DNA from 3 places in the Chitinophaga sp. LS1 genome. Region 2 is predicted to be linked to each of the others. Evidence: riboswitches for the same ligand, from Rfam matches in the RefSeq annotation. Region 2 holds a riboswitch; each other region holds the start of a gene.
What was found. A riboswitch is a leader RNA that binds a small molecule or an ion and turns the genes downstream of it on or off. The one in region 2 is predicted to bind cobalamin.

Region 1: another riboswitch for cobalamin. It lies ahead of QQL36_RS25760 ((2Fe-2S) ferredoxin domain-containing protein); the one in region 2 lies ahead of QQL36_RS24790 (DUF5074 domain-containing protein).
Region 3: another riboswitch for cobalamin. It lies ahead of metE (5-methyltetrahydropteroyltriglutamate--homocysteine S-methyltransferase); the one in region 2 lies ahead of QQL36_RS24790 (DUF5074 domain-containing protein).

What each region holds. Positions count from the first base shown of each region.
Region 1 covers NZ_CP128362.1:6,271,602-6,277,512, reverse strand. The annotation lists gene QQL36_RS25775 (sirohydrochlorin chelatase) at 1-42, opposite strand, end outside; gene QQL36_RS25770 (SDR family oxidoreductase) at 39-878, opposite strand; gene QQL36_RS25765 (NAD+ synthetase) at 865-1,665, opposite strand; gene QQL36_RS25760 ((2Fe-2S) ferredoxin domain-containing protein) at 1,907-2,266, opposite strand; cobalamin riboswitch at 2,397-2,598, opposite strand; gene cbiB (adenosylcobinamide-phosphate synthase CbiB) at 2,766-3,692, opposite strand; gene QQL36_RS25750 (aminotransferase class I/II-fold pyridoxal phosphate-dependent enzyme) at 3,677-4,693, opposite strand; gene QQL36_RS25745 (cobyric acid synthase) at 4,690-5,911, opposite strand, start outside.
Region 2 covers NZ_CP128362.1:6,011,581-6,017,491, reverse strand. The annotation lists gene QQL36_RS24805 (agmatine/peptidylarginine deiminase) at 1-335, opposite strand, end outside; gene QQL36_RS24800 (carbon-nitrogen hydrolase) at 335-1,210, opposite strand; gene QQL36_RS24795 (hypothetical protein) at 1,299-3,080, opposite strand; cobalamin riboswitch at 3,154-3,345, shown strand; gene QQL36_RS24790 (DUF5074 domain-containing protein) at 3,455-4,513, shown strand; gene QQL36_RS24785 (TonB-dependent receptor) at 4,515-5,911, shown strand, end outside.
Region 3 covers NZ_CP128362.1:8,252,720-8,258,630, reverse strand. The annotation lists gene QQL36_RS33800 (FKBP-type peptidyl-prolyl cis-trans isomerase) at 1-43, shown strand, start outside; gene QQL36_RS33795 (acyl-CoA thioesterase) at 98-502, opposite strand; gene QQL36_RS33790 (cysteine-rich CWC family protein) at 520-735, opposite strand; gene metE (5-methyltetrahydropteroyltriglutamate--homocysteine S-methyltransferase) at 880-3,321, opposite strand; cobalamin riboswitch at 3,343-3,480, opposite strand; gene pepT (peptidase T) at 3,616-4,860, shown strand; gene QQL36_RS33775 (MotA/TolQ/ExbB proton channel family protein) at 5,110-5,826, shown strand; gene QQL36_RS33770 (ExbD/TolR family protein) at 5,835-5,911, shown strand, end outside.

The sequences.
Region 1 (5,911 bases), 260 kb from region 2:
CGGGTCCCTGCTGCCATGTCCGCATATTAATATCCCTTTCATAATAATGCCAGTGGGTTAGGATGTTTGAATGTATAACGCAGGCGGTGCTTGATCTTATCAGAATTGATAATCTTAAAACACAATGGTTTGCCTTCGGCAAAGGTAGGAACTTCCAGCCCTGCTTTTTCAGCTGCCAATGTATAGTAAACTTTGCGGGTCGGGTGTTCATCGGCAGCAGCATGAAAAATATCTCCCCAAACCTCCTGTTCAATGAGCGCACTGATCAGTCCTAAGCAATCGTCCTGGTGGATCACATTGATAGGGGCATCTCCGTTTTCCACATCTTTTTTGCCCGCCAGGAAGTGCGCCGGCATACGGTCGTACCCGATCAAACCTCCTAATCTAAGTATAGTAGTGGTAAATTTCGTTTGTGAAAGGAGCAGGTTCTCTGCCTGCAACAGGGCTTGTCCGCTACCTTTGGTCGGGGGTACTATGTCCTTTTCCGTAATTTCCCTGTTCAGGTCAGGGTATACGGAGGTGGAGCTGATAAACAGCACGTGTTTGACAGGGCTTACCTCAATTGCCTGAATCAGTAGGGCAATCTGGGCAGGGTGATAAGTGGTAATATCCGGTCTGCGACCGGGTGGGAAATTGATGATCAGGATATCGCTATCCAGGAATGCCTGCAGGTCATTACAGTCAATGGCCTGGTCGGTGATGGTGACCTGGTAGGGGAGTACCCCTTTTTCAGACAGTGTTTCCAGCTTTTCTTCACTGGTCACAGACCCCTTAACCTGGTATCCCTGCTGAACAAAAAGTTCGGCTAATGGTAAGCCGAGCCAGCCACAGCCTAAGATGCTGATGGATCTGTTCTTTGTATACTCATTCTGTTCCATTGTCTGATTTACTGAATTTGTGCCTCAAATATAAATCAGCATACAATGAAATGATGATACTTACGAAAATTATTCCCACAATATTGTTCTGTGTGTCGCTCAATTCCAGGGAAGTATTCCATGTACTGAGTATTTTATAGATGGGAATTGCGAAACACATGATTGTGATTAGTACATTTAATTTGAACCGGTGGTTTTGGATCTTCTTCTGGTCGAAGGTCTTGAGTAGTTTGCTGAGCAACATGGAATCGCAGGTGCCTGTGAGGATTAATCCCAGGGAGAACACTACGCCACCCAGGATTGCGTAGATCCATTGGTTTGATACTGCTACAGCATAACCAAAGGCTGCAATCTGCGAAGAGGTATCGAAGATGAACCCGAAGATGATGCCTGTGAGTATTACTGTGAACGGATTCAGGCTTTTGTTGAATGCATTCGGGATTAATTTCTGTCGGATACCGGCCATTTGTACCTGACCTCTCTTCAAATAGATAAGGTTAGAAATACCCATAAAGAACAGCATCAGCGAGGCAGTCCATTCAACCACGATATCCAGCAATGGTGGGATATTGAAATTGTTCTTCAGTATACAAAGGAATAATGCAATGGCGGTGACCATAATGCCATGTCCAAATGTAAAGAGGGTACCTACCCATTTGCTCCATGTACTTTTGTGCATGTGGAGGCGGTAAGTATAACCATCGATCACTGTAATGTGGTCCGGGTCAAGTCCGTGGCGAAGGCCAAGGACAGCCAATACGATAAATCCTGAAATATCGGTTCCCATAATTTAAAAATATACGCGCAAACTTCCTTTTATAAACAAGGGTATGCCTGGTGTGATGTGAAAATCATAAACAGGTTCCGCCTCACCTTTCAATCCTGATTCGTCGTAAAACTATGCCTCAGCCTATTGTGTATTGAACAGGTTCTCTGTTTATGAGTCCGGGCATGGATCAATGTGTATTCTCCGGGAGCAAGGTAGGCAAGGGTATATTCACCATTTTCGTTGGTGACGATGCTGTGGTTTATTCTGCTTTCGCTGCGCTAAACGTTACAGGCTGTAACACCAAGGCATCTGGTTCCGGGAAGCAAAGTTGTGGTTTCAGTAAAGTGTTTTGTAAGAGATGCTGAGTCGCAATATCACGTGCAATCTCAGGGTTTACGCCACCATACCAGGCACCTTCGGGGTGAATGAATATAATTGGTCCGCTGGTACATTGACCCATACATTTAGTGCGAACAGTATGAATTTCATCATCCATGCCATGTTTGGTGAGGTGTGCCCTCAAAGCTATAGTGTTTTCGTCTGCACCGCCTTTAGCACAGGTTCCACCATTGCAAATAAAAACCATCTTCTGAACCTTGGTCAGATCTTTAATAGCCATACCTTTTAAAACATTTAATGCAGTTAATTACCCGTTAACGATTAAACAAGCAGACAGGAGAAAAAGCGGCAAGAGCAAACGCAGTGTATGTTGTTTGCAATCCCTGTACTTTTTTCCCGAAAGCATTGGATAAGTAGTTATAGTTTTTGGCAGGTCTTCTGACTTGTTCCACTTTTAACGCCTTCCCGTTCCGGTAGGAACAGTGGCTTTGCAGATGTTAAAAGCGATTGATGGAACTTACAGCAGCGGGAACTGTTCTGGATTTACACCAGATTCCCTTTTAATTTTATCCGCCTGGGAGGCGTATAAAAACCATAAACCGGGGTAAAAGTAGTAAATAAAATTAACTTTCCGGCAGTTAAGGACAATAAACCCACCTTATGAAGTATAACTATATGGATAGTGAAGGGAAGAGTGAGCTGGCGGACGATTTAGATTCGTTAGGGGAGGGGATAAAAACTGGTCTTTGATACCAGGTTTCAGAGTTCCGCTTTTATTGTTATGAATAGAATGCTTTAAATAATATTATCAGCACCACCATCAGGAAAGTTACTGATTGATTTATAAACATCACTTTTCGTAATTCTTCATGTTGAATTTCCCGTTGGTGCTCACCGATATAAGGCTTCTCTACCACCACGCCATGATACACATTCGGCCCGCCGAACCTGCAATTCATAATCCCAGCCAGCGCCGCCTCCGGGTAACCTGAATTGGGACTGGCGTGCTTGTGACCGTATTTAAATATATACTGCCATCCCCGTTTACTGAAGGAGACCAGCACCATCAAAAACGCCGTCACCCTTGCGGGTATATAGTTTGCCACATCATCCAGTCTGGCGGCAAACCGGCCAAAATATAAATAGCGCTCGCTTTTATACCCAATCATAGAGTCCAGCGTATTGATCATCTTGTACAGCATCATAGCAGGTACACCACCTACTGCATAAAAGAGCAGGGGGGCAATCACTCCGTCACTAAGGTTCTCTGACAAGGTCTCCAATACCGCTATCCGGATCTGGTTCTCCTGCAGCTTTGAAGTATCCCTGCCTACGATCCAGACAAGGCGTTTTCTGCCTGCTTCCAGCCCCTGGTGGCATAAGGCGTCATAAACGGCTGCGCCCTCCTGTAAAAGGCTCTTATTGGCCAAACCGTAAAAAACAAAAATACTGTTGAAAATATACCTCGCCCAGAGCGGCAGTATTTCCTGCATGGAATAGAAGAAAGCATACACCCCGAGGCACAATACCACGGTTAATACAGCTCCTTTTAGAATACGTCTGGATCCATTATTGAGTCTCTTTTCACCAAATGCGATCAGATTGCCAAACAACCGCACCGGATGTGGCAGCCACCCTGGATCGCCCAGGAGCAAATCCAACACATACCCTACCACCAAAGGAATCCATATTATTTTTCCATCCATGCATTGATGCCTTTAATCAATAAAGCATTTTTTTCTGGCGTTTGTGTCGCCACCCTGAAATGTTTCGGACTGAGACTTTTGAAATTGCTGGCATCCCTGATAAGTAAACTATGCTCCTCTACCAGATATGCCTTTAGATCAGCAGCAGTACCATTTATTAACTCACATAAAAAGAAGTTCGTTTGAGTAGGCATCACTTTCACATGAATACTCAATGCCGCCATTAAGTTAGCCGTATCCTGCAATAAATCTACTGCATTAAATGTCAGTTGTTCTTTATGCGCCACAATATACAAGCCCGCTTCAATGGCCAGTGCATTCACTGACCAGGGCATTTTTGACACTATTATTTTAGCGATCGTATCAGTGCTACTTAATAAATACCCTAGCCTCAAACCCGGTATTGCATAAGTTTTGGTGAGTGATTTGATGATAATTAAATTCGGTAAGTCATCCAGTGAGTTAACCAGCGATTTTCTTTCATGGGTAAAGTCTACATATGCTTCATCGATCACAAACGTGATTGCAGTATTGTTTAGCAGCAATGCCTGTAGAAAGTCAACTGATAACAAAGCCCCGGTAGGATTATTAGGATTACCTAAAAATACCAGCTCTGTCGCAAATGTAGTATCCTGTTTTAGAGAAGACCATTCAAGATGCGATACTGAAATATCATTCACCCTGCAGGCATCTTCATACTCTGCAAATGCAGGAATGACAACCGTTGCCGATTGGCCTCTCCATGCATGGGCTACCAGATAAAAAGCTTCAGTTGCGCCATTTGTGGCTAAGACTTGTGACGGCGTAATCTCATGCCATTGTGCCAATGCTTCCTGCAAACTTTGTGCGTTTGCTTCCGGATAATTTTTTAATCTGAAAAGTTGTGTGCTCAGGTGATGTACCAAACCAATGGAAAGTCCTTTGTAATACACGTTAGAACTAAAATCAGCAAGAATTTCCCGGGAATACAGATACCTGTCATCTCCATGACCTAATATCATTGTTCACTTTTTAATTGACTGTAAATGTAGGCAATATCGACATGTTCGCGCAGATGTTGTGCCAGTTTATCGTACTGCTCATGTTTATAATTGTTGTAATCAAAGGGGGCGGCAGCTTCCATCCTGAAAGGGGAAAGCAGGTCGTCCACGACTACAGGGTTATCCAAAATGCCATGGATATAGGTGCCCCAGCAGCGGTCGTTCAATATATACCCATCCCCGTGGCCATGGGGCATCGTATTCAATGGGGTGTTGCTTGAGGTAATCCCCATATGAATCTCATATCCTTCACAGATAGCGGCACTATTTTTATATTGAAAGGTGCATTGTTGTGTGGTCTTTACTTCAGTAAGTACTGTTGTTACTGGTAGCAACCCCAGCCCGGGCATACAAGAAACAGTACCTTCCACACCTACAGGATCTTCCACACTATGCCCCATCATCTGGTAACCACCACAGATACCAATCACAGTCTTGCCGTCTTTGAATGCCTGTGTGATGGCTGTTGCCACACCATTATTTTTGATATCCACCAGGTCTGCAATGGTATTTTTACTACCGGGTATAATCACAATGTCTGCCTGTGCAATTTCAGCCGCGTTATTGCTATAATACAGGTGTACGCGCTCATCTTTTTCGAGTACGGTAAAGTCTGTGAAGTTGGACAAACGGTTTAGTAAAACTACTACTACATTGACTTTGCCACTACCTGCCTGTTGTTGCTTACGAGCCAGTGCCACAGAGTCTTCTTCCTCTACGTAGATATCCCTTCGATAAGGGATGATACCAACTACAGGAACACCGCACAGCTCTTCCAGCAAGGTTTTTCCGGTTTCAAAAAGACGGGCATCGCCACGGAATTTATTGACGATGATGCCTTTCAGCAATGCTTTTTCTTCAGGAGGTAAAAGTGCGATTGTGCCATATACACTCCCAAAGATGCCGCCTTTGTCAATGTCTGCAACGAGGTATACATCTGCCCTTGCATGCAGTGCCATCCGCATATTTGTAATATCCCTGTGTTTCAGGTTTAGTTCACTGATACTACCTGCACCTTCCATTACTACAGGGCTATACTGGGCCAGCAACCTGTCAAAGGCTGCTTTGGCAGCATTCAACAATTCCTGTTTATTATTCCCCATGAAGTAATCATAGGCCGACTGGCTCCCCACAGGTTTACCCATCAATACAACCTGCGAGGTCTTGTCATTCGTAGGT
Region 2 (5,911 bases):
GCAGCTGTTGGATTGATCAGGAAAGCTGGACCATGATCACGGCACCAGGCGTCGTTCGTAGGATGCAGGAAGAATTCCACTTTGTCCATTTGAACGCCTGCTTTTTGCAGGTGTGCAGCTGCTGCGGCTTTCATAACATCGTCTGCCACGTTGATGCGCACCAGCTCACTTTCTGCCAGGTATTTTACAAATTGGCTGTAGTAAGGATAGATAGCGTCGATCTTACCTGGCCAGCTAGCTTCTTTATGAGGCCAGCTCAACCATGTAGCCACATGAGGATGGAATTCGGCAGGGAAGAAGTATCCCTGCTGTTTCAGCGTTGGTAGTCCGTTCATTATGCTTCGTCGATAAATCTTTTAGTGATGTTGCCGTAAGAGTCGATTCTTCTGTCGCGCATGAAAGGCCAGTGAGTACGGTATCTGTCAGTTACAGACAGATCCAGTTCTTCCACATGGATCTCTTCTTCTTCGTGCGAAGCCTGATAGATGATGGTACCAAACGGATTGGAGATGAAGGAGCCACCCCAGAATTTCATGCGGCCTTCCTGCTCAAAACCGGTACGGTTCACGCTAACTACGTGGATACCGTTTGCAACAGCGTGGCTACGCTGAATAGTCTGCCATGCATTGTATTGCTCTGTATTGGTTGCTTCGTCCTGAGACGTTGCCCAGCCAATAGCGGTAGGGTAGAACAGTATTTCGGCACCCATGAGCGCGGTGATACGTGCAGCTTCAGGATACCATTGATCCCAGCAGATAAGTACACCGATGGTGGCGAATTTGGTTTTGAAAACTTTATAGCCTAAGTCACCAGGGGTGAAATAGAATTTTTCGTAGTAAGCCGGATCGTCCGGAATATGCATTTTACGGTATTTGCCAAGGTAAGATCCGTCAGCGTCCAGTACAGCAGTCGTGTTGTGATACAGGCCAGCAGCTCTTTTTTCAAAGAGGGAGGCGATGATCACCACGCCCAGTTCACCAGCTACTTTCTGAAGGGCATCTGTAGATGGACCAGGAATAGGCTCCGCGAGAGAGAAGTTGTCGTAATTCTCTTCATCACAAAAATACAGGGAGGTAAACAGCTCCTGTAAACAAACGATCTGTGCACCTTTGGATGCGGCAACTTTTACCTGCTCGATGGCTTTGGCAAGGTTTTCCGCCTTATTGGCCGTACAATTCATTTGCACAAAACCTACTTTGACTTTTGACATTTACCAGTGTTTAAATTTGAAAAAGAAGCGGCAAATTTACTGAATTTTAAGGAGAAATTGGTAGCCATCGCCAGTACGAAAGAAATTCTTAGAAGAAACTAAAGCCCACATGCCAGCCAAACCAATAACGTAGGTTGTCATTAAATTTAAATGCCCCATATGGGCCCGGCAGCCGGCTCTTATACCCTTCCACATTTGCATCCTTACTATTAAAATATAAGGTAAACGCTGGCCCTATAAAGATCCTGGCGTTTTTACCTATTTCCTTATTCCACGCCGTCTGCAACCGTGCCATCGTACCTACCATCTCCCAACTCCCCAGGTACAAATTCTGCTCCGTAATCTCTACACTATAATCTTTATACGACTTTCCAATACCATACCCAAAACTGTACGCCTTCGACCCTTCCATAAAACTTGCTCCTCCTATAATCAGGCTGTACAGCTTTTTATTCCCTGACTTAAACGCCAGGTTGAACGGCAACAGCTCTGTATTATATACCAATAACTGATGATACCCCCTGCGCACAATACTAATCACGCCAATACTATACCCATCAGACGAATCTGCATAATTCACCACACCTACCTGCACACCTTTCAATACCCGCGTAACGTTGATGAGGCCTGCTACCTGCACACCTTCGGTAGTATCAGCCGCATTGACAACACCAGCCACCTGCACACCTTTCAGCATTTCTGCCATATTGAACACCCCAGCTGCCTGCACACCCTGTATGGTCGTTGTATTCATATTTCCAACCCCCGCCATCATCACACCATAACTATTCTTCCTATAAATATTCACAATCCCTGAAGCGCCCAATCCCCGGGTTTCACCATTCGCACCATTATAAGTAGTAGAGAGTTGTACACCGACAAATCCCTTTGTTGTAATATTGCTGATACCCGCTGCCTGCAGACCTTTTACTGAATCAATGACCAGGTTATGCAAACCAGCTATCTGCACGCCTTCCATTTTACCACCCACCAGATTAAAAAGTGAGGCAAACTGGGCAAATCTCACATCTTTCTGATCTATATTAAAAGCACCGGATATTTCGACCCCATTTAACCCGGCCGTATACCCCCCAATAAAATTCACCGATATCTTATTTACTACCTGGGAACTCAACTTACCATGGGTACCCAACCCGGGTAATAAAGAGGTCTGATAAGGCTGATTTGCAAAGAATCTGCTTAAGTTCAGAGATTGCATACGCTGTTTGGAACTTAAAAACACCTTTCCAAACCATGTATCACTCACTCTCGAATACTGGTTCACATCCACTATACCCAACGTGATTGGTGCCGCAGGCTTGATACTCGCACTGATGTCCTGATCATACCCGCTCGCCACCATCATAATTGTATCTTTATATAATTCCTTACTCACCGTAAGCATCACAGGCATTGGCCGTTCTTTCTCCCTGAGCCGCAGCCGGTAATACCCCTGATCGTTTGTCATAGTCGAAATCAGCTGCACCCCTTCATACACACTCGCATTATTCAGTGGTTGCCCATTACTGCCATCCGTAATATGTCCGCTCACATAGAACCACTTCTCCTTATTCGGCTGCAGCATCAACTGGTTGCCCGCATCCTTATAAGCAACACTGCCCTGGAACAACTGGTCCAGTACCTGCTTCACAGTCCTGTGATTGGCGCGTACCGACACAAGACTATCGGCATGCACCATTTCCCGTACATAAGAAAAATGAAAATTACCCTGAATTTCAATGGCGTCCAGTACAGAAGATATCGGCTGGCGGGTCATGGTGACTGATACAGTCTTACTCAGGTTCCCCTGGGCATAGCTACACATAACGCCGCAAAGCAGGACCACAAACAGGAAAAGTTGTCTCAGCAAAACGGATTATTTAAAAATTTGCGGCAAGATAGGCGAAAAAACGTTTCAATTTGGTTATTCCACCCCCATAGTGTAGGTTTGTGCCGCATTTGGTGCCTGTCACTAGATAGGCTTAAAAGGGAATCCGGTGCAAAACCGGAGCTATCCCCGTAGCTGTAACCTGAGTATTATTTCCGGTTCTACTCTATGCCACTGTCCACCATGGATGGGAAGGCCGCCGGAAAATCAGGGAGCCAGAAGACCTGCCACGATGCAATAGATCCATTCAGCGCTTTCGGGTGAAAAGCTTCGGGATATACAATGATATTACGCTTATCATGCTGAATGATCTATTCCGTCGGGAACCTTTCAACTATTACAATTATTAAAACAGCATGCAAAGAAAATTACACACGCTCCTGTTAGCATTCGCCGTATTCTTCGTAGTCTCTTGTAAAAAAGATGATAATACTTCAGTTATCTCCAAAGGCACTTATGACAATGGTTATTTCATTTTAAATGAAGGCAACTTCGGTTCCAAAGGAGGAGACCTGAGCTTCCGCAGCTATAATGCGGATACCCTTTCGCAGGACAATTACCTGGCAGTGAACCCATCCAGCCCGCTGGCAACGACCTCCACCACCCTCGAATATGGCACCATTTATAATGGAAAACTTTACCTGGTAACCAACTATGGCGGTCCACTGGTAGCCGCTGATGAGTATTCCCTGAAAGAAAGCGCCAGAAATGCAGGTTTGCCGGCTAGCGGTCATGCATTCATCGGTATTGACAATAGCAATGGGCTGCTCAGTACAGACGATGGTATCTATCCGGTAACCTTATCTTCCCTGAGCGTGGGTACCAAAATCACAGGTGTAAGTGGTAGCGTTAGCGATATGCTCAAATCAGGCAACTATGTATTTGCATTAACTGCTAACGACGGTATCGTAGCATTGAAGACCAGCGACTACTCCATAGCAAAGAATTTAGGTACTGCAATAGCTGGTTTTGCCCAGGGTCAAGATGGCTACATATATGCTGCGCAAACAAATGCCCTGCTCAAAATCGATCCGTCTACACTGAAGGTCGATACGATCACCACCTCGTTTAATGTTCGCTATAACGAATGGGTATTCACCAGCAGCTCTATCGTCGCTTCTACCCAGGAGAATGCGGTCTATGTGCTGAGCGATGACCAGAAGGTATACCGCTATGTTTCCGGCAACAACAGCTCCCTGAGCAGCGCTTATATCACCCTGCCAGCTGACCACTACTTCTATGGTAAAGGTATTGGTTACGACGCAGCGAAAAACACCCTTGTACTGATCACAACAGGAGGTTTCTATGGGGACGCTAACAATACACTTTATACTTACAGCGCCGCAGACGCAACTTTAAAATCTGCAATTTCCTACACGGACAATCTGTATCCAGCCATGGTCGTGTTCCATTAATATGAAGACAACCAGTTTTATAATAAGCTTCATTTTGCTGTGCCTGCATTTACAGGCACAGCAAAATGATACGACTCATACCTTACAGACGATTACGATCTTCTCTGCCAAACCCGGTGCGATTACGCCCGTTCAAACCCTCAGCGGCAAGGCACTGGAAAAAATGAATAGCCTCTCCGTGGCAGATGCTGCCCGGTTCTTCTCAGGTGTTCAGATCAAAGATTATGGTGGCATAGGCGGCCTCAAAACGCTCAATGTACATAGCATGGGTACCAACCAGCTGGGTGTATTTTATGATGGCATTCAACTAAGCAATGCACAAAACGGCACAGTAGATCTAGGGCGGTTTTCCCTTGACAATATTGAACAAATAGACCTCTACAACGCCCAGAAAGGCGTAATCTTCCAACCTGCAAAAGGATTTGCTTCAGCAGCCTCTATTTATTTGCAATCCAGAAAACCTGTCTTTCAGGGAGCTGAAACCCTACATGGTAAAGCAGGCTTTAAGACCGGTAGTTTTGGATTGATCAATCCTTCCATGAGAATAGAAAAAAAACTGTCAAATAAAATAGCAGCTATTGTCAGCTCAGAATGGACCCATGCAGACGGACAATACAAATTCCGTTATCGCTATAATGATTATGACACCACTGCTGTACGAAAGAATGGAGACATCGATGCCTGGCGCGTAGAAGCAGGTGTATATGGCAATGGCAAAGATAGCAGTAACTGGCACGTACAGGGTTATTATTATAACTCCGCCCGTGGCCTGCCAGGTCCCATTGTGAAAGGGCATTTTGAAAACGGACAGCGTCAGTGGGATCGAAATGCATTTATACAGGGAGGCTATAACCAAAAATCCGGCAGGTACAGCATGCAGCTGAACGGCAAGTATATGCTGGATTATGTACGCTATCTCGATACTACGATTGTAACTACGAGTGGGCCGCTTATGAACCGGTTCCGCCAGCACGAATATTATTTATCTGCTGCCAATCAATACCGTATCAAAGACTGGTGGGATGTTGCGCTCTCCGCCGATTTCCAGGTGAACCAGATGACCGCTGTGAACCTTGATCACTTCTCTATTCCTACAAGGGTCACCACATTGGTAGCAGGCGCTACTCAATTACATTTTAACAGGATCGATCTGCAGGGAAGTGTATTAGCGAGTATCATCAATGAAAGTACAAAGCTCTATACCAGTGGTGGCAATAGAAGAGCTTATACGCCCACTGTCATTGCCTCCTGGCAACCATTCGCAGATCCGTCTTTAAGGATCAGGACATTTTATAAGCACATCTTCCGCATGCCTACTTTCAATGATCTTTATTACACCACCACGGGCAATCCCACCCTGAAACCTGAATATAGCAAACAATATGATATAGGAGCCAG
Region 3 (5,911 bases), 2.2 Mb from region 2:
TGAGCCATTGGTCTTTGATATTGAACTTGTAGAGATCGTATAATCAAGGATATAAGACAAAAGGGTGTTTGCTTTATGGCAAACACCCTTTTTCTTTTTATACGTTTTCTTCTTCCATTATTTCGATTTGTATAGGTCGCTTCTCGTCGTCGATGGCTACAAAGGTAAAGGAGCCGGATATGGCCTTTTCTCTGTGTGTAGTGTACATCTGTTCCACGTAAATATTCACCTCCACTTTCAGGCTTGTTTTGCCTACATGAACGACTTCACCGACGAGTTCTATAATGGTGCCATGTGGGATGGCTTTTTTAAAATCAATTTTGTCACTGGAAACGGTTACCATGCGCATTCTGCTGAAGCGGGTGGCGGTAATGAAGGCGACTTCGTCCATGAGTTGCATGGCGGTGCCGCCGAATAACGTATCGTAGTGGTTCACTGTGTTTGGAAACACCGCTTTGAAAATGCGGGTGACGGAATTGGCTATTTGCGCTTCGTAGGCCATAATGTTGATTTATCGCTTTAAAAATTGTTCCTTTTTAATTGTTCCTCTTTGTATTTCGTTTTCATCTCTTCCATGCAAGCGGCGCAAAGGCAACCTGAATATTGGGTAGCGATGAAGATTCGTTCTTCTTCATTAAGCGTAACCTCCTGGCATTGGCAGCGAAGAATAGAGCCGACCCGGCATTCGAATGTTTTGTTACAGCGTGGACAGCTGACGGTTTCATGTTCTGCCATAGCTTAAAGGTACGAAAAATATAGTGTTTGTCTGGAATGCTTGCTCCGAAAGCATTCCAGACAAACGCATAACAGCATTACGGAACAGCGAAGCTGTTCCGTAATGCTGCTCAGTGAAGTAACCCGATCAAAGAAGTAACTCAATCAAATCGGCTGTTTAATAGCGACCCTCATCTGTTGCGCAGCACTCACCATATTCCTCAAAGCCTGTTCCGTCTCTTGCCACTTTCTTGTTTTCAATCCGCAATCAGGATTCACCCATATATTTCTTGCAGGTAGCAGCTGCGCCGCTTTTTCAAGTAATGCCGTCATTTCCGCTACAGTGGGTACTCTTGGCGAATGAATATCATATACACCAGGGCCTATTTCATAAGGATACCTGAATGTGGAAAATACTTCTAACAATTCCATTTGTGATCTGGATGTTTCAATCGTAATCACATCTGCATCCATTGCTGCAATACTATCAATGATATCATTAAACTCAGAATAGCACATGTGTGTATGTATCTGCGTCGCATCTTCCACGCCAGAAACTGCTACCCTAAAGGCTTTTACAGCCCACTCCAAATACGCTCCCCAATCTGCACGACGCAGTGGTAATCCTTCCCGGATAGCAGGTTCATCTACCTGTATCACCCGGATACCCGCTTTTTCCAGGTCATTTACCTCATCTCTGATGGCAAGTGCAATTTGTAAAGTGGTCTCTGCACGTGGTTGATCATCTCTCACAAATGACCATTGCAATATCGTCACAGGCCCTGTCAGCATACCTTTCATTGGTTGTTTTGTCAGCGATTGTGCATAACTGCTCCATGCTACTGTCATTGGTACAGGACGGGATACATCACCATAAATGATAGGTGGTTTTACACATCGTGAACCATAACTTTGTACCCAACCATTCTTTGTAAATACAAATCCTTCCAGTTGTTCACCAAAATATTCCACCATGTCATTCCGCTCAAACTCTCCATGCACCAATACATCCAATTGCAAACGTTCCTGTAAATGCACGGATTCACCAATCGCTTTACGAATTGCTATATCATAATCATCCTGTGTGATCGCTCCTTTCTTTACATCTGCACGCAGCTTACGGATATCTTCTGTCTGTGGAAATGAACCAATGGTTGTAGTGGGGAATAACGGCAATTTTAGCACTGCTTCCTGTGCCTGCTGACGAATGGTAAACTCACTTTTACGATTGGCGTCGTTTGCTGTCAATGCTGCCAGACGGGCTTTTACAGCTGGTTTGTGAATGATGTTCGCCGTGGCTCTTTCCTGCATAGCAGCTTTATTGGCTGCGAGAATCGCATGAATGCCATCCAGGGTCGTATGATCACTATTACGAATCGCGTTATCACCATCCAGGGTTGTATGCTTATCATTCCGAATCGCGTTATCACCATCCAGGGTCACATGCTCACCAGTCCGAATCGCTTTATCTCCATCCTTAATCGCATCCTCCCCATCCAGAATTTTCCTGATATCCACCAACTCATACACCTTCTGCTTTGCAAACGCCATCCAGTTTTTCAATTGTGGTGTCAGCTCTTCCAGATCCAGATCATATGGCGAATGCAGCAATGAACAGGAACTACCAATCATTACTCTCTCTTCACCCAATACGGCAATCGCTCTCTTAATTAATGCCAGACTATTCTCATAATTATTCTTCCAGATATTCCTTCCATTCACTACACCCAATGACAGTTGCAGGTGTTTGGGCGCATGCTCCAAAATAACTTCTAATTGTTCCGGTGCACGCACCAGATCAATATGCAATGCATTTACCGGTAGTTTCAAAGTCAACGCAGTATTATCCTGCAGGCTACCAAAATATGTAGTCAACAACAATTTAACGGATGAAAGGACGGCTGCAATCTTACTATAAGCATATGAAAACATTGATTGCTCCTGTGGTGTCAGATCCAGCACCAGCGTAGGTTCATCTATCTGGATCCAGGTAGCTCCTGCATTTTCCAAAGACTGTAACAGGGATATATATACAGGCAATAATTTATCCAGTAAATCAGCTGCCTGCAATTTTTCATCTTTGATCTTACCCAACAGCAAAAAGCTCACAGGCCCAATGAGCACAGGTTTGGTATGTATCCCCAATGCCTTTGCTTCTTCAAATTCTTCCAGCGCTTTATTATAAGTTAAAGCAAATTGTTGTGTACCATCAAACTCAGGTACGAGATAATGATAGTTCGTATCAAACCACTTCGTCATTTCCAACGCCGTCAGGTCAAACCCATTTTTCTGGTACCCACGCGCCATACCAAAATACAACTCAGGACTACTCGCCGACACCTGTGTAGCCTGCAATGCCAGGAACCTGGCAGGAATCGTATTCGTCATCAAACACATATCCAGCACCTGGTCATAATAAGAAAAGTCATTCGAAGGAATCAGATCAATCCCGGCATCACGCAGGGTTTCCCAATTCTGACGGCGAAGCTGTCTGGCAGTCATCTGCAACTTCTCCAAAGAGATCCTGCCTGCCCAATACGCTTCGTTTGCTTTCTTCAATTCTCTGTTGCTACCAATTCGCGGATAGCCGGGAACATTCGTTTGCATACTTACATTATTTAATAAGGTGAAAAAATATCTGCCTGCGACAAGTATCTGGCTTCATGACAGCATACGTCATTTACAGTTGCGCGTCAGCCCGTGATTTGCACACGGTTCCATACCGCAGCACAAATTTCTACACAAACCTATGAAGAAAGATAAAATGAACTATTTAAGTTGTAATATTTGGTGTATTGTTCTGTTTAATGAAATAAAACTATTCATATGTGCTGTTTTTATAATAATTGTCAGTAATAAATAGTAAATTTTACTTTTACTAGTATTTCTTACGTTTGCACTATGTTCACTAATTACAAATACACCGTTACTGAGCGCTTCCTGCGCTATGTCCAGATAGACACACAGTCCGATCCACTGAGCAAAAGTTTTCCTTCCACAGAAAAACAAAAGGACCTTGGTCGCCTGCTCATACAGGAACTGCACGAAATAGGCATCACCGATACTGAGATGGATGAACATGGTTATGTATTCGCCACCATTCCTTCTAACACTACCAAAGAGGTGCCTGTGATCTGCTTCTGCTCTCACATGGACACCAGCAGTGACTGTAGTGGTACAGGTGTAAAACCCATCATCCACATGCATTACGATGGCGACGACATTGAACTGCCTGAAGATAATACCATCATCAAAACCGCCCTTCATCCATACCTCGCTTCCAAAATAGGCGACGACATCATCACCGCCGCCGGCAATACCCTGTTGGGTGCCGACGACAAAGCTGGTATAGCCGAAATCATGGATGCCGCTCATTACCTGATGGCGCACCCTGAAATCAAACATGGCACCATCCGCATCCTCTTCACACCAGATGAAGAAGTAGGTCGTGGCGTAGAAAAACTGGATATGTCTAAGCTCGGCGCCAGTTTTGGTTACACCCTTGATGGCGGCGAACTGGGTTCACTGGAAGACGAGAGCTTCAGTGCCGATGCGGCCAAAATTGTGATCGAAGGGGTGAGTGTACACCCGGGCACAGCAAAGGATAAATTGGTGAGCGCCATCAAGATAGCTTCGGAAATCGTAGACGCACTGCCCAAAGACAGCCTTTCTCCTGAAACCACCGAAGATCGTCAGGGGTTTATTCACCCAGTGAGAGTGAGTGGTATCGTAGAACATGCAGAAATTGATTTCATTCTTCGTGACTTCGTCACTGCCAAACTAAAAGACCATGCGGCTTTCCTGCAGAATATACTGGATGCCGTGATGCCAAATTATCCGACTGCCAGTGCGAAACTCACTGTTACAGAGCAGTATCGCAATATGAAAGAGGTGCTGAACCTGCATCCGCAGGTCACTGATTATGCGGAAGAAGCGATTCGCAGGGCAGGAGTGGAGCCATTGAAAATGATTATCCGTGGGGGTACAGATGGTTCCCGTCTTTCTTTTATGGGTTTGCCATGTCCTAATATCTTTACAGGTGAGATGGCGCTGCACAGTAAGTATGAATATGTGAGCATACAGGATATGCAAAAGGCGGTGCAGACGATCGTGCATTTGGCGCAGGTTTGGGAGGAGAAGAGCTGATGCAGGTGTGGGAGAAAAGAGGGGTGTCTCAATTCAGCTATAGTAAAACACCTGACCACATCAGGTGCACGAAAAAGCACCTGATTCACATCTGGCATAGAAATGGCTGCAAGAGGAAGTGCATCATCCACTTATGATGCATGGGGATAATATTTTAGGGACATATACGTTAAATGTTTACATAATATTGGTATCTTTCCCTGCTTGTTGCATTTGATGTAATACTTTTGCAAGGTTAAATTTTTATTCATGCTCTTAGGATTAGTAACATTACTCCAGGATTCCTTATTATCGCCTAAGCCCGATACAGTGGCTGCCGGCGCAAGTACCGTCGCCGCTGCCGATCAGCATATCAGCTTATTAGACCTGCTGGCAAAGGGTGGTATTCTCATGATCCCTCTCGGGATCCTCTCTGTTATCGCTGTTTTCTCCTTTGTAGAAAGGTATCTCACCATCTCCAAAGCAGGTAAACTGGAAGATAACTTCATGCCAATGATCCGTGATCATATCTCCAATGGCAACATCCAGGCTGCCCGTTCTTTGTCAAAGAACACCAACAGTCCTATTGCCCGTATGATCGACAAAGGCATACAGCGTATAGGTAAGCCTATTGAGAGCATCGAGAAATCCATGGAGAATGTAGGTAAACTGGAAATTTATAAAATGGAAAAGAACCTCGTGATTCTCTCCATTATTTCCGGTATCGCACCTATGTTCGGATTCCTGGGTACCATCGCTGGTATGATTCAGACCTTCTTCAATATCTCTATCACTTCCGATATCACACTGGGCACCATTGCCGGTGGTATCTATGTGAAGATGATCACTTCTGCATCTGGTCTGATTATCGGTCTGGTGGCTTATATCGGCTACAGTTTCCTGAACGCACAGATAGACAAGACTATCAATAAGATGGAAGCTGCTTCTGCTGAGTTTATCGATATTTTACAGGAGCCAACCAGATAATCAAGCTTATGAACTTACGCAACAGAAGAAATAAAAATCACGTGGAGATGCACAGCGGGGCGCTGAATGACATCTTGTTCATTCT